Regions from separate parts of the Isoptericola hypogeus genome, predicted to be linked through region 2. Evidence: riboswitches for the same ligand, from Rfam matches in the RefSeq annotation. Region 2 holds a riboswitch; the other holds the start of a gene.
The links. A riboswitch is a leader RNA that binds a small molecule or an ion and turns the genes downstream of it on or off. The one in region 2 is predicted to bind cyclic di-AMP.
Positions count from the first base shown of each region.

Region 1: linked by a shared signal. The riboswitch ahead of ABD254_RS14455 (C40 family peptidase) and the one ahead of ABD254_RS00955 (C40 family peptidase) in region 2 are both predicted to bind cyclic di-AMP.

Region 1 is NZ_BAAAPM010000005.1:393,601-401,053, forward strand. Features, by position in the region: gene ABD254_RS14440 (MHYT domain-containing protein) at 1-568, opposite strand, end outside; gene serC (phosphoserine transaminase) at 733-1,884, opposite strand; gene ABD254_RS14450 (iron-dependent transcriptional repressor DtxR) at 2,093-2,824, shown strand; cyclic di-AMP (ydaO/yuaA leader) riboswitch at 2,976-3,143, shown strand; gene ABD254_RS14455 (C40 family peptidase) at 3,147-3,926, shown strand; cyclic di-AMP (ydaO/yuaA leader) riboswitch at 4,163-4,337, shown strand; gene ABD254_RS14460 (C40 family peptidase) at 4,434-5,123, shown strand; gene ABD254_RS14465 (universal stress protein) at 5,296-6,255, shown strand; gene ABD254_RS14470 (endonuclease domain-containing protein) at 6,540-7,292, shown strand; gene ABD254_RS14475 (ABC transporter permease) at 7,351-7,453, opposite strand, start outside.
Region 2 is NZ_BAAAPM010000002.1:103,418-110,870, forward strand. Features, by position in the region: gene ABD254_RS00950 (F510_1955 family glycosylhydrolase) at 73-1,029, shown strand; cyclic di-AMP (ydaO/yuaA leader) riboswitch at 1,178-1,331, shown strand; gene ABD254_RS00955 (C40 family peptidase) at 1,421-2,152, shown strand; gene ABD254_RS00960 (M15 family metallopeptidase) at 2,264-3,157, shown strand; gene ABD254_RS00965 (heavy metal translocating P-type ATPase) at 3,217-5,238, opposite strand; gene ABD254_RS21410 (hypothetical protein) at 5,245-5,424, shown strand; gene trxB (thioredoxin-disulfide reductase) at 5,676-6,704, shown strand; gene arsB (ACR3 family arsenite efflux transporter) at 6,701-7,453, shown strand, end outside.

The sequences.
Region 1 (7,453 bases), on a different contig from region 2:
CGGTGTAGTGCATGCCGCTCACGGCCACGCCCATGAGCATCGCCGCGCCGGTGGTGGCGCGCCGGCCGCGCACGTTGACGCACAGCCACAGCGCCGCGGTCGCCGCGACGACGGCGATCACGACGGACAGGGCGACCACCCAGGTGGTGTAGCTCAGGTGCCCGGTCATCCGCATGGCGGCCATGCCCATGTAGTGCATCGTGGCCACCCCCAGGCCCGCGACGACGCCACCCGTGAGCAGCACCGGGAGGCGGTCGCCCGCGAACCCCACGAGGAACAGCCCGATCGCGACGACGACGATCGCCACCAGCGCGCTGAGGATCGTCATCGGCACGTCGTAGTAGATCGGCATACCGGTCACGGTGAAGCCCAGCATCGCGACGAAGTGCATGACCCACACGCCGGTGCCGCCGATCGCGATCGCCCCGATCAGCAGCCAGGCGCTCCGGGAGCGGGCGTCCTTCGAGGCGCGGGCCCGGGACGTCGCGGAGAGCCCGGCCGCCGCCCCGACGCACGAGGCGACGTAGGCGAGCATGGGCGTGATGACCCCGTAGGTGAAGTGGTGCATCTCCGGCATGGTCGCCCCTCCTGGCCGCGTCGCCTGCGCTGTCGGTCGCTGAGCCCGGTGAGGGCCGAGGTAACGTAACAGCAACGATGCCGGGTGAAAAAACCGGAGAATTCGGGCGTGTCGGTAGCAGGGTGTGGTATTGGCGCCGTGGCTTCGGAGGTACCTCAGAGGTGCTCGACGACGTGGTCGACGCACGCCGTGAGAGCCCGCACGTCGTCGGGGTCCACCGCGGGGAAGAGCCCCACGCGCAGCTGGTTGCGGCCCAGCTTGCGGTACGGGAAGACGTCGAGGACGCCGTGGGCGCGCAGCACCCCCACGACCGCGGGCGCGTCGATGCCGGGGTCGAGGTCGATCGTGCCGACGACGGTCGACCGCGCGCCCGGGTCCGCGACGAACGGGGAGGCCCAGTCCCGGGCCTCGGCCCAGCCGTAGAGGGCGCCGGCGGACTCGGCGCAGCGCGCCGACGACCAGGCCAGGCCGCCCTGGGCCAGCAGCCACTCGACCTGCTCGGCGAGCAGCACGAGCGTGGCGACGGCGGGGGTGTTGAGCGTCTGGTCCGCCCGCGAGCTGGCGAGGGCCGTGGTGAGGGAGAGGAACTCCGGCACCCAGCGCCCGGCGGCCTCGGCGCCCGCCTCGACCTCGGCGGCACGCTCGACGGCGGCCGGCGAGCAGACGGCCAGCCACAGCCCGCCGTCCGCGCCGAACACCTTCTGCGGCCCGAAGTAGTAGACGTCGGTGTCGCGGACGTCGACCGGCAGGGCGCCCGCGCCCGACGTCGCGTCGACGAGCAGCAGCGCGCCCCCGGCGCGGGCGTCGGGCACCTGCCGGGTGGGAGCCATCGCGCCCGTCGACGTCTCGTTCTGCACCGTGGCGTAGGTGTCGACGCCGTCGACGGCCTCGAGCAGCGCCACCGTGCCGGGCGCGGCCTCGCGCACCTCGGACGGCTCGAGGAACGGCGCCCGCCGCGTGGCCGCGGCGAACTTGCCGCCGAACTCCCCGAAGACGGCGTGCTGCGCGCGCCGTCGCACGAGGCACGCGGTCGCGACGTCCCAGAACGCCGTCGAGCCGCCGTTGCCGAGCGCGACCTCGTAGCCGTCGGGAAGGTCGAAGAGCGTGGCGAGGCCCTGGCGGACCCGGCGGACCAGGTCCTTGACCTGCGGCTGCCGGTGCGACGTGCCGAGCACCGGGGCCGCCGGGTCGCCCGCCGCGGCGAGCGCGGCGACCTGCGAGGCGCGGACCTTGGAGGGACCGGAGCCGAAGCGGCCGTCCGCAGGCAGCAGCGACGAGGGGATGACGAGGGTCGGCTCGACGGGCATCGGGTCTCCGAGGGCTCGGGGGCGGATCGGCGGCGGGCGGCGGCCCGCGTAGGGGCGGCGCGCCGCCGACGGGTGGGTGACGGACGACGTGGTGCGTGTCGGTGGCGTGGTGCAGGATGGCGCAGGCCCCTGAGGGCGCGCACCAGGACCGGACCTGGGTGGACGCGGTGCGAATAGACTAGGCCCGGGCCTGAAGACGGGAGTGGACGTGACCGACCTGATCGACACCACCGAGATGTATCTCAAGACGATCTACGAGCTTGGCGAGGAGGGCATCCCTGCACTCCGTGCGCGCATCGCCGAGCGCCTGGGGCACTCCGGGCCGACGGTGTCGCAGACGGTCGCGCGCATGGAGCGCGACGGCCTCGTCGTCGTGACGGGGGACCGCCATCTCGAGCTGACCGGGCCCGGTCAGGCCAAGGCGACCCGGGTGATGCGCAAGCACCGGCTCGCCGAGCGGCTGCTCACCGACGTCATCAAGCTCGACTGGGAGCACGTGCACACGGAGGCGTGCCGCTGGGAGCACGTGATGAGCGACCTGGTCGAGAAGCGCCTCGTGACGCTGCTCGACCACCCGCACATCGACCCGTACGGCAACCCGATCCCGGGCCTGTCCGAGCTGGGCGAGCAGTACGAGGACGTCCCGTTCCTCGACGGCGTGAAGTCGCTCCCTGCCGTTCTCCTCGCCTCGCGCGCGGCCGGTACGGCCGCCGACGACGAGGCGGACGGCGGGACGTCGCTCGTGCTGCAGCGCATCGCCGAGCCCCTGCAGGTCGACATCGAGCTGCTCGCGCGCCTCGGCGAGGCTGGCGTGGTGCCCGGTGCGCACATCGCCGCGCGGATCGCCGGCGGGGACTACGCCGTGCAGGTCGAGGGCTCGGGAGTGGTCCTGGAGCTCCCCGAGGACCTCGCCAAGCACCTGTTCGTCGCGGCCCGCTGAGGCCGTCCCCGCGCAGGTCGCGCGGGAATGCCACGGGTGTCGTGACCGGAGCGTGACATCGCGGGCATTCATCCGGTACGGTCGGGGTCGCTCGCCGGAGATCGATCTGGCGGGCGCTCGGACGGACGCCGAACCCTGCCACCGGCCGAGCTCCCACGGAACACCGCACGGCAGGAGCGGGGGACCCACTTTCGGGCGTCGGAGACGACGTCCTTGGGGTGAAGCCGCACGGGTCGGTCTGCACGGCAGACCCGGACGGCCGGGTGCTTTCTCCCACCCGAACCCGACAGCTGACCTCGCAGGCGACAGGAGAGGTTGACACGTGACCGCACGCACCACCCGCGGCCGGCATCGCGCCGCCCGCCGTCCGATCGCCATCGCCACGAACGGCAACGCCGGTCGCCGCGTGGCCGTCGTCGCCACCGCCGGTGGTCTGCTCGTCTCCACGTTCGCCAGCGCGAGCGCCGCCCAGGCCGCGCCGGTGGACAGCGACGCCGCCCACAAGCTCAGCACGGTCGACCTCGGCGCGCTCACCGACCAGGCGCGGCACGCGCTCGAGGCGGCCCCGGTCGTCACGGTGGACGCCAAGGCGAAGGTCGACGTCGAGAAGATCACGGCGAAGATCGCGTCCGAGGCCGAGATCACGCCCGCTCCCGAGCCGGAGCCCGTCGTCGTCGAGACGTCGTACGAGTCCGAGTCGACCTCGACGTCGGCCGACACCGCGTCGCGCTCGGCCGAGCGCGAGGAGGTCTCGACCGCGGCTCCCGCGTCGGCCAACGGCTCGTCGATCGTGTCGATCGCGATGCGCTACGTCGGCGTCCCGTACGTCTCGGGCGGCACCAGCCCGTCCGGCTTCGACTGCTCGGGCCTGACCCAGTACGTCTACGCGCAGGTCGGCATCAGCCTGCCGCGCACCACCTCGGAGCAGCGCTACGCGGGCACGGTCGTCTCCGACCCGCAGCCGGGTGACCTGGTGTGGACCCCGGGCCACGTCGCCATCTACGCGGGCGACGGCATGCAGATCGACGCCCCCAAGCCGGGCGACGTCGTCCAGTACCGCGCCATCTGGCAGTCGAACCCCACGTTCATCCGCGTCGGCTGAGCCGCCGCACCGGCCGCTCGGCGGCCCCACCGACGCCCCGTCGCGCACCGCGCGGCGGGGCGTCGGCGCGTCCGGTCGGCGACCTCCCGAGGGGCCGGAAACGGCCTGTGGACAGGGTTTTCGTGCCCTCTGGTCACCTCCTGTGATCGAAACGTGACATTGACGGCCGGGTCCGCTACGGTTTCAACCACTCGCCGGCCATCTGGTGAGTCTCGACCGGAACGCCGAGCCCTGCCGCCGGTCGGGCACCTTAACCCCAGGCAGGGGCGGGGGACCCACTTCCGGGCATCGGAGACGGTGTCCTCGGGGTGAAGCCGCACGGGTCGGTCTGCACGGCAGACCCGGACGGCCGGGTGCTTTCTCCCACCCGAACCCGACAGCTCACCTCGTAGGCGACAGGAGAGGGAACACGTGAACGCACGCACCACGCGCGCCCGGCACCGTGCCGCGCGCCGTCCGCTCACGCCGCTCAGCGTCGGTACCGCCGCTGCAGGGCGTAGGGCCGCAGTGGTCGCCACCGCTGGCGGCCTGCTGGTCTCGACCTTCGGCGGCGCCACCGCGGCGCAGGCCGCTCCGGTCGACCACGACGCGGCCAACAAGCTCAACACCGTCGACCTCGGCGCCCTGACCGACCAGGCCAAGAACGCGCTGCAGGCGGCTCCGGTCGTCGCGGTCGACGCCAAGGCCAAGGTCGACGTCGAGAAGATCACCGCGAAGGTCGCGGAGAAGGCCGAGATCACCCCGGCGCCCGAGCCGGAGCCCGTCGTCGAGGAGGTCGTGGAGACCGCCACCGAGACGGTGTCGCGCTCCGCGGAGCGCACCGAGGTCCCCGAGGTCGCCTCGTCCTCGTCGCTCGGCTCCCAGATCGTGTCGATCGCCTCGCGCTACATCGGCACGCCCTACGTCGTCGGTGGCTCCACGCCCGGCGGCTTCGACTGCTCGGGCCTGGTCACCTACGTGTACGCCCAGGTCGGCATCGACCTGCCGCACCAGTCGAGCGCGATCCGCTACGCCTCGAACGTCCAGGTCGTCTCGTCGTCCGAGGCGCAGCCCGGCGACCTGATCTGGTCCCCGGGGCACATCTCGATCTACATCGGCAACGGCCAGCAGATCGACGCGTCGCGGCCCGACGGCTGGGACACCCGGGTGCGGGACATCTGGCAGTCCAGCCCGACGTTCCTGCGCGTCACCGGCTGACCTTCGGGCAACCCCGACGCCGCGACCCCCGGCGCTCCGCACGGAGCGTCGGGGGTCGTCGCGTTCCCCGGCGCTTTGCTGTGCCTTGCGCGGACCTTTCGCTAGGCTTGAACGTGCCCGGTCGTCTCGACGGTGAGGCGGCGCAGCGGGCTCGTTCGACGGGAGGCGCGACATGACACGTCCTGAGGTCGTCCTGGTGGGGGTCGACGGCTCGGCAGCGAGCCTGCACGCTCTCGACTGGGCCGCCGCGTACGCGCGGCGCACCGGGTGGGGTCTGCACGTCGTGTGCAGCTATTCGCTCCCGTCGTTCACCGCGGCCTCCCTGGACGGCGGCTACGCCGCGCTCGACGACTCCGCGATCCAGGAGGGGGCCAAGGCGGTCCTGGCGGAGGCCCAGGCCCGGGTCGCCGGGGCCGGTGTCCCGGTCACGGCCACGGTCGCGTCGGGCGACGCGGCAGGCGTGCTCGTGGAGCAGTCGCGGGAGCACGCGCTGGCCGTGGTGGGCACCCGGGGCAAGGGCGGGTTCACCGAGCGGCTGCTCGGCACCGTCTCGTCCGCGCTGCCGGCGCACGCGCACTGCCCCACGGTCGTCGTGCCGTACCGCGGTTCCGGGTCGGGCGCGTCGACGGACCCCGACCGGCGCGACGGCGACGTGGTGCACGAGGTGCGTCGCATCGTCGTGGGTGTCGACGGGTCCCCGTCGGCGGAGGTGGCGCTCAAGCACGCCGTCGCGCAGTCGCAGGTCTGGGGGGCGGAGCTCGTCGCGGTCGCCGGGGTGCCGCTCGCGGGCGGCGCGGGGGTGCTCGCCTGGCTGCCCTCGCAGATCGACCACGAGCAGGTGCTGGCCGACGTCAAGGCGGGACTGGACGTCACCGTGGACCGGTTCGAGGCCGAGAACCCGGGGATCACCATCAAGCGGCACGTCCTGGACGGATCGGGGGCCGAGCTCCTCACCGAGTTCTCGACGGGCGCCGACCTCATCGTCGTCGGGTCGCGCGGTCGCGGTGGCTTCCGCGGCCTGCTGCTGGGCTCGACGAGCCAGGCCGTGCTGCACCACTCGGCCTGCCCGGTGCTCGTCGTGACGCGCAAGTGCGACGAGGAGCTGCGCGAGGACGCCGAACCCGCCGCCTGACGCTGTGAGCATGATTTTGGCCCGCTTTCGCCACGGAAAGCGGGCCAAAATCATGCTCACAGCGGGGGCTGTGGATCGGCCGCACGAGGGACCGCAAGCCACGGCACTCTGCGGGGATGAACGCGTTCGACACCCCGTCGTCGGGGCCGCTCACCGTCCCCGACGCCCTCCGTGCGGGGCTGACCCGCAAGCAGCTGCGATCGACGAGACGGTGGCGATCGCCGTTCCACGGAGTTCGGGTTGCCGCGGGCACGCCGGACGACCTCGTGTCACGGTGCCGTGCCTTGGCGCCGCTCCTCGACGACGGCGTCGCGTTCAGCCATACGACTGCGCTACGGCTGCTCGGGGTCGAGATCCCCTGGACCGTCGCCGACGACACGAGAATCCATGCGGTGACCTCGCGGGTGCAGGACCGGCCCCAGCGCGGCGGTGACGACATCGTCGCGCACTGGTCGCGCCAGACGTTCCTCGAGACCGTCGAGCTCGAGGGGCTGCTCGTCACGTCGCCGGCGCAGACGTTCGTGCACGTCGGCGCCGGACTCCTGTTGCCGGACGACGTCGTGGTGCTGGGAGACGCGATGATGCGCCGAAAGGGCCCGCTCGTGACACCGGCCGAGCTGGCCGGGATCGCCGAGCGCACGCACAAGGTCAAGGGAATCGTGCGGGTGCGCGAGCAGGTCGAGCGGATGTGCCCGGGGACGGACTCGTCGACCGAGACCCGGACGCGTCTTGCCCTGACGGCCGCGAATCTGCCGTGCCCGGAGGTGAACGGCGTGGTCACGGCCCCGGACGGGACCTATGTGAAGCGGGTCGACATGCTCTACCGAGCTCTCAAGGTCGCGATCGAGTACGACGGCGACCAGCATCGCACCGACCCGGCGCAGTGGCGGGACGACGTCCGCCGGCGCCGGATGCTCGAAGCCCTCGGGTGGACCGTGATCGTGGTCGTCGCGGACGACCTCCGGGACCCGACGGAGCTCGTGGCGCGCGTCCGGGTCGCGATCCGGCGTGCGCGCGCGGCGTCCCCACTGTTGTGAGCATGAGTTTGGCCCGGTTCCAGGACCGGAACCGGGCCAAATTCATGCTCACAACACCTCAGTGGCGGGTGCGGTACAGCCGCATCGTGATCGGGCCGAAGACGGCCGTGAGCACGACCGCCGACACGAGCACCCAGATGATCTCGCCGCTGTCGGGCTGC
Region 2 (7,453 bases):
CGCCGGCCGTCATCGACGCCGGCGCACCATCTCGGTTCGCTCCTCCCATCCTCGAGCGCGCTAGGACGTGTGATGATCTCCCCTGCCCGCATACCCGCCCGCATCCCAGCGACCGTCGTGTTGCTGCTCACCCTGACCGCTTGCTCCACGCCGCCGGGCGACTCGTCCCCGGCCCAGTCGGGCGGTGCGGCGACGGCTTCCGGCACCTCGTTGAGCCGGGCCGACTTCTCCCACCTACATGCCCTCGTCTTCGACGAGCAGGACCGTTCCCTGTACGCGGCCACCCACACAGGGGTCTGGGCATTGCCGGACCCGACCACTCCGCCCGCGAGGGACGAGGCCGCCCCGCAACGCATCGGCTCCGGCATGCAGGACACGATGGGCATGACGCTCGCCCCTGACGGCGACCTCCTGGCATCCGGCCATCCCGGCCCCGGCGAGGCACCCGACCTCGCCACGCCGAACCTCGGGCTCATCCGCAGCACCGACGGCGCCCAGACCTGGGAGTCGGTGTCCCTGGGTGGCGAGGTCGACTTCCATGCCCTCACCGCAACCAGTGACTCAGGGGCGGAACGCATCGCCGGCCTGGATTCGGCCAGCTCCACCATGTTCCTGAGCAACGACGCCGGCCAGACCTGGGATCGCGGCGCGACGATCCCGGCCCACGACCTGGCGTTCCTCGCCGACGATCCGGACCAGATTCTCGCGACGACACCCGATGGTGTGCAGATCAGCCAGGACGGGGCCCGGTCCTTCTCCAAGCTCGCGGATGCTCCGCTACTGGTCTTCGTGGACACCCAAGCGAGCGGGGACATCGTCGGGATCGACACCAACGGCCTCGTTTGGACGGCTACACCGTCCGCCACCGGCTGGCGGTCGCACGGCACCGCCGCAGGCGGAGCGATCGAGGCCATGACGACCGCCCCAAGCCCCGATGCCACAACGAATCTGGTAGTCGCCACCGAGAAGCGCATCATGTCCAGCCCGGATCTTGGTGCCACATGGGTGTCGCTGGTGGAGATCTCATGAGGCCGCGGACGAGCGCGCCGACGCCGGCCCCCGACGCTTGCCTCCGGCACTGTTATCAATCCGTGACATTGGGGGCGACGCGGGGTATGTTCTCCCCACCTCGCAGCCCTGCGAGGCGCCCGAGCGGACGCCGAGCCCTGTCACCGCTTTGGGCAACACGCACACGTCATGACAGGGACGGGGGACCCACTCACGGGCGCTGCGGCGTCCTCGGGGTGAAGCCGGACGGGATCTTCCCGCCGGCCGGGTCAGTCTCCGACCCGAACCCGACAGCTAACCTCGCAGGCGTCAGGAGATGACCATGGCTTCACCGATTCCTCGCGGGCGCCATCGCGCCGCTCGCGCCCCGATCACCCCACTGACCACGCTGACGCGGGCTGCCGGAACGAGCGTGAGCACCGTCGCACGCCGCGGGGCGCTGGCCCTGGCCGGCTCGGGAGTGCTCGTCTCGACACTCGGCGCTCCCGCTGGAGCCGAGACTGCCACCGACCACGGCAAGGCGCTGAGCGCGGCCGGGCTCGATGCCATCACTGCCCAGGCCCGCCAGGCACTGACGGCGGCGCCTGCCGTCGCGGTGCCTGCTGACGCCGTCCTGACCGTGGAGAAGACAGCGGTGGGCACGATCACGCCCGCACCCGAACCGGAACCCGAGCCCGCGCCGGAGCCGGAGGTTGCTCCGGGCCCGGAAGCCGACGCTGACGGCCAGCCCGCTGAGCGCGCCGCCGCGGCCCCCGGACCGGCCGAGGCAGGGCCCACGCAGGAAGCGGCCCCCGACATCCCGGACGCGGCCAACGGTTCAGCGATCGTGGAGATCGCGATGCAGTACCTCGGGGTCCCCTACCAGTGGGGCGGGTCGACCCCATCCGGCTTCGACTGCTCCGGGTTCACGTCGTACGTGTACGCCGAGGCGGGCATCTCCATCCCGCGGACCTCCTCGGGCCAGCGCGACGCTGGCACGGTCGTCTCGCGCGAGGAAGCACAGCCGGGTGACCTGATCTGGAGCCCCGGCCACATCGCCATCTACGCCGGCGGTGACATGCAGGTCGAGGCTCCGGTCCCCGGAAAGACGGTCCGGTACCGGTCGATCTGGCAGGACAACCCGACCTTCTTGCGGATGAGTTGACGATCGCTCGACCCTGCACGAGCTCGCGCCGCGCAGGGTCGAGCGCACGTGGGGCAGACCGACGTCTGCCCGCATGAGCCACGCGACCACTCTGCCGCAAAAAGGACTCAGATGAAGCACGCCCACACCCAGAACCCGTCTGCCGATTCCTCCGGCAGGCCATCCAGCCGCAGCGAACGCCACTCCAAGGGACGACACGCCAGCCTCCTGCCGTCCGCCACACGCGCAGCCCGCCGGCGAACCCTGCGCCCGGCCCGCCGCCTGCCCCTCGGCCCCGGCATCGGACTCGCGATCGCCGTGACGGCCACGACCTCGTTCACCGTGGCCACCGCCGACAACGACAGCAGCCGCCGGGCCTCCGCCATCGAACGCACGACGACACAAGAGACCACCTCCGACCCGGCGGCCCGCACTGAAGTCCCCGCCGCGCCGCCGATCGTGGTCGACCGGTCGGCGAAGATCTCGCGCGCCGAGGAACGCGTCGATCGCGTGAAGATCACTCCGGCACCCGCTCCGGAGCCGAAGGCGGAACCCGAGCCCGCACCGGAGCCGGAACCCGAACCGGCCCTCGCCGGTTGCAGCGGCGAGGCCACCGGGACCGGGTCGAACGGCCAGGTGCCCTCGAGCGAGCTGTGCGACCTCTGGGACGGACAGACGCACGTGCGCTCCGACGCAGCCGTAGCGCTGGCCGAGGTGAACGAGGCCTACACCGAGCGATTCGGCGAGCCGATGTGCATCACTGACGGCTACCGCTCCTACGATCAGCAGGTCGCCGTGAAAGCTGCGAAGGGCTATCTCGCGGCCACCCCCGGAACCTCGAATCACGGATGGGGACTCGCGGTCGATCTGTGCCCGGAGACCTATGCCGGTGAACGCTGGTCGTGGCTCGCCGAGAACGCGCCTTCCTTCGGGTGGGACAACCCCCCGTGGGCGCGCCCGGGCGGTTCGAAGTACGAGCCGTGGCACTGGGAGCTCACTGAGGAAGTCGCCCAGGTCGAGTCCTGAGGCATGCACCCGGGCGGGCGACCTGACCGGCCAGATGGCGGCTGGTCGCCCGCCCGCTCTCACGACGCGGGCACCTGCCGGGTGTCGACGCCCGGTGTGGACGGCTGAGTGCGCTGGGGCGCAGACCGATAGGCGGCAGCGACAGACGCCGAAGGAGTGAGGTCGAGACGTCGCAGCAGCTGGGCATTTGCCGCGACGACGATCGTCGAGAGCGACATCAGGATGGCGCCCACCTCCATGGGCAGGACGAAGCCCACGGGAGCCAGCACACCGGCTGCCAGAGGCACGGCCGCGATGTTGTACCCGGCGGCCCACCACAGGTTCTGCTTCATCTTGCGATACCCCGCGCGCGACAGCTCGATGACGGACAGCACCGACCGTGGATCGTCCGAGGCCAGGATCACTCCGGCCGAGGCGATGGCGACGTCGGTGCCTGCGCCGATGGCGATCCCGACATCCGCCTGAGCGAGAGCGGGGGCGTCGTTCACACCGTCTCCGACCATGGCCACGGTGCGGCCCTGCTGTTGAAGCTCGAGGACCTTCTCGCTCTTGTTCTCGGGGCGCACGCCGGCGAAGACCTGGTCGATGCCCAGCTCGGCGGCGACGCTGCGTGCCACGGGTTCAGCGTCGCCGGTGATCATGACGACGTGGACGCCGAGGGCATGCAGCGCGTCCACGGCCTCGCGAGACTCCTGACGCACCTCGTCCGCCAACGCCAGGGCACCCACGACCTGCCCGTCGATCAAGACGTGCAGCACCGTGGATCCCTGCTCGGACCACTCGCCGGCCTGGGCGAGGGAGACGGCTCCGTGCTCGGCAAGCAGGTTCGGCCCCCCGACGGCAACCGTCCGACCCCCGACTGTGGCGGACACACCGACAGCTGTCGAAGCGCTGAAGTCGGACGCCTGCGGCACCTCCAGACCGCGCCTCTCGGCGGCGTCCAGGATCGCCCGGGCCAGCGGATGCTGACTGTCGGACTCGGCCGCGGCCGCTCGGGCGACGAGCTCGTCCTCCGTGCCGTCGACAGTCACGATGCCGCGCAACACCGGTTCACCCTTGGTCAGCGTGCCGGTCTTGTCGAACAGCACGGCGTCGACCGTTCGCATGCGCTCCAGGGCGCCGCGGTCCTTGACCAGCACGCCGCCGCGCGCCGCGCGCTCGGTCGAGATCGACACGACCAGAGGGATCGCGAGCCCGAGGGCGTGCGGGCACGCGATCACCAGCACGGTGATCGCCCGAACCACCGCCAGATCCGGGCTACCGACCACGCTCCACACGACGACTGTGACGATCGCGGCGATCAGCGCGAACCAGAACAGCCAGCCCGCCGCCTTGTCCGCCAACAGCTGAGCGCGCGTTGTCGAGGACTGCGCCTCGGAGACCAGCCGCTGGATACCCGCGAGGGCGGTGTCCTCGCCGACCGCCGTGACGCGCACACGCACCGCGTTGTCCGTGGCGACCGTACCCGCGACGACCGGGTCCCCGACCTCACGCAACACCGGCCGTGATTCTCCAGTGATCATCGACTCGTCCACGCTGGCACTACCCTCGACGACGTCGCCGTCGGCGGGCACCCGACCGCCGGGCCTGACGATCACGACGTCGTCGAGCTCCAGCTGTGCCGGCGCGATCTTGACCACCTGGTCGCCGCTGACCTTCTCCGCCTCGTCCGGCAAGAGTGCTGCCAAGGAATCCAGCGCCGAGGACGTCTGTGCGAGGGATCGCATCTCCAGCCAGTGGCCCAGCAGCATGATCACCACCAGCAGCGCCAGCTCCCACCAGAAGTCCAGCTCGTGCGAGAGAACCCCCAGGGTCGCGCCCCACGAGGCCACGAACGCGACAGTGATCGCCATCCCGATCAAGAGCATCATTCCGGGCTTGCGCGCTCGAACCTCCGAGACCGCGCCGGTCAGGAACGGCCAACCACCCCACAGGTAGATCACCGTGCCCAGCAGGGGCGACACGACCGCCAGGCCCGCGACGTCCGGCAGGTCGTACCTCAGCAGGCCCGCGAACATATCGCTGAGCAGCACGGTCGGCACGGCCATCAGGAGCATGATCCAGAACAACCGCCGGAACATCGCCACATGGTCCGCGCCATGTCCCGCGTGGCCGGTGTGGCCGGTGTGGCCGGTGTGGCCGGTGTGGCCGGCGTGATCGCCTTCGTGGCGCTCGTTACCCAGATGGACAGCGTGCCCCTGATGATCGAGCTCTCCGTCATGGTGACCAGAAGGACCGCGACCCTCACGAGGCGCACCATGATCTGAGTGAGTCCCACGCGAGGCCTGGACGTGACGGACAGGTTCCCCCTGGCTGCCATCGGCATCGCCAGCAGGTGGGCGTTCAGGTTCGTGGTGCGAACGGCGGGTAGCCATCTGATTCCTTCCTCATGCCTCTGCATACCCTTCCCCGGTATGAGTGGGCCCGCAACGTCTGGTGACGGCTTGCCAGCGCCTCAGAACCGGTCGGCTCTGACAGGGGTGTGACAGGCTGCATCGGTCCATGTCAATATAGAGGCATGTCGATACAGCAGGTCCACGAGGTTGTCATCGTCGGGTCCGGCCCGGCCGGCTACACCGCGGCCGTCTACGCCGCGCGTGCCGGTCTGGCACCCGTCGTGATCGCGGGCTCCGTCACCGCGGGCGGAGCCCTCATGAACACCACCGAGGTGGAGAACTTCCCCGGCTTCCCCACCGGCATCCAGGGTCCCGACCTCATGGAGGCCATGCGCGAGCAGGCCGAGAAGTTCGGCGCCCGCGTGCTGTGGGACGACGCGGAGAGCGTCGAGCTGACCGGCGACGTCAAGACGGTCGTCACGGGCGGCGGCGAGACCTTCAAGGCCCGCGCCGTCATCCTCGCGACCGGCTCCGCGTACCGCGAGCTCGGCCTGCCCGAGGAGAAGCAGCTGTCCGGCAGGGGCGTGTCGTGGTGCGCCACCTGCGACGGGTTCTTCTTCCGCGACCAGCACATCGCCGTCGTCGGCGGCGGGGACTCCGCGATGGAGGAGGCCACCTTCCTCACGCGCTTCGCCTCGAAAGTGACGATCGTGCACCGGCGCGACTCGCTGCGGGCCTCCAAGATCATGGCCGACCGCGCCCAGGCCGACCCGAAGATCGAGTTCGCCTGGAACAGCGAGGTCGTCGGCATCGCGGGCGACTCCAAGGTCAGCGGGATCACCCTGCGCGACACCGTGACCGGCGAGCAGCGCGAGCTCGACACCACCGGCCTGTTCGTCGCGATCGGTCACGACCCGCGCACCGACCTCGTCAAGGGCCAGATCGACCTGGACAACGAGGGCTACATCCTCGTCGAGGGCCGCTCGACCCGCACCAACCTGCCCGGCGTCTTCGCCTGCGGTGACGCGGTCGACCACACCTACCGCCAGGCCATCACCGCCGCCGGTTCCGGCTGCTCCGCCGCGCTCGACGCCCAGGCCTTCCTCACCGGGCTGGCCGACGCCGAGGGCGCTGGCACCCCTGCGGCCCCAAACCCCAGCGGTCTTCCGGCCGCCCTCGCTGACGCCGACGCGCGGGAGGCGGCTCGGTGAGCGCCGACACGACGACCGCCCGTGCGGACGCGACCCGCCGCTTGTCCACCCTGGACCGCTGGCTGCCGGCCTGGATCGGCCTGGCCATGGTCGGTGGCCTGCTGGTGGGCCGCTTCGTCCCGGGCCTGTCGGACGTGCTGGCCTCGATGGAGGTCGGTGGCATCTCCGTCCCCATCGCACTCGGGCTGCTGGTGATGATGTACCCGGTGCTGGCCAAGGTCCGCTACGACAAGGTCGCCTCGGTCACCGGCGACAAGAAGCTGCTGGTCAGCTCCCTGCTGCTGAACTGGATCGTCGGCCCGGCGCTGATGTTCGCCCTGGCCTGGACGTTCCTGCCCGACCTGCCCGAGTACCGCACCGGCCTGATCATCGTCGGCCTGGCCCGCTGCATCGCCATGGTCGTGATCTGGAACGACCTCGCGTGCGGGGACCGGGAGGCCGCCGCCGTCCTGGTGGCGATCAACTCCGTCTTCCAGGTGGTGGCGTTCTCGCTGCTGGGCTACTTCTACCTGACCGTGCTGCCCGGCTGGCTCGGCCTCGACACCCAGGGACTGGACGTCTCGATCGGGCAGATCGCGCTCAACGTGCTGGTCTTCCTCGGCATCCCGCTGGTGGCTGGCTTCGCCTCGCGCTGGATCGGCGAGCGGACCAAGGGCCGCGACTGGTACGAAGAGCGGTTCGTCCCGAAGATCGGCCCGTGGGCCCTGTACGGGCTGCTGTTCACGATCGTGCTGCTGTTCGCCCTGCAG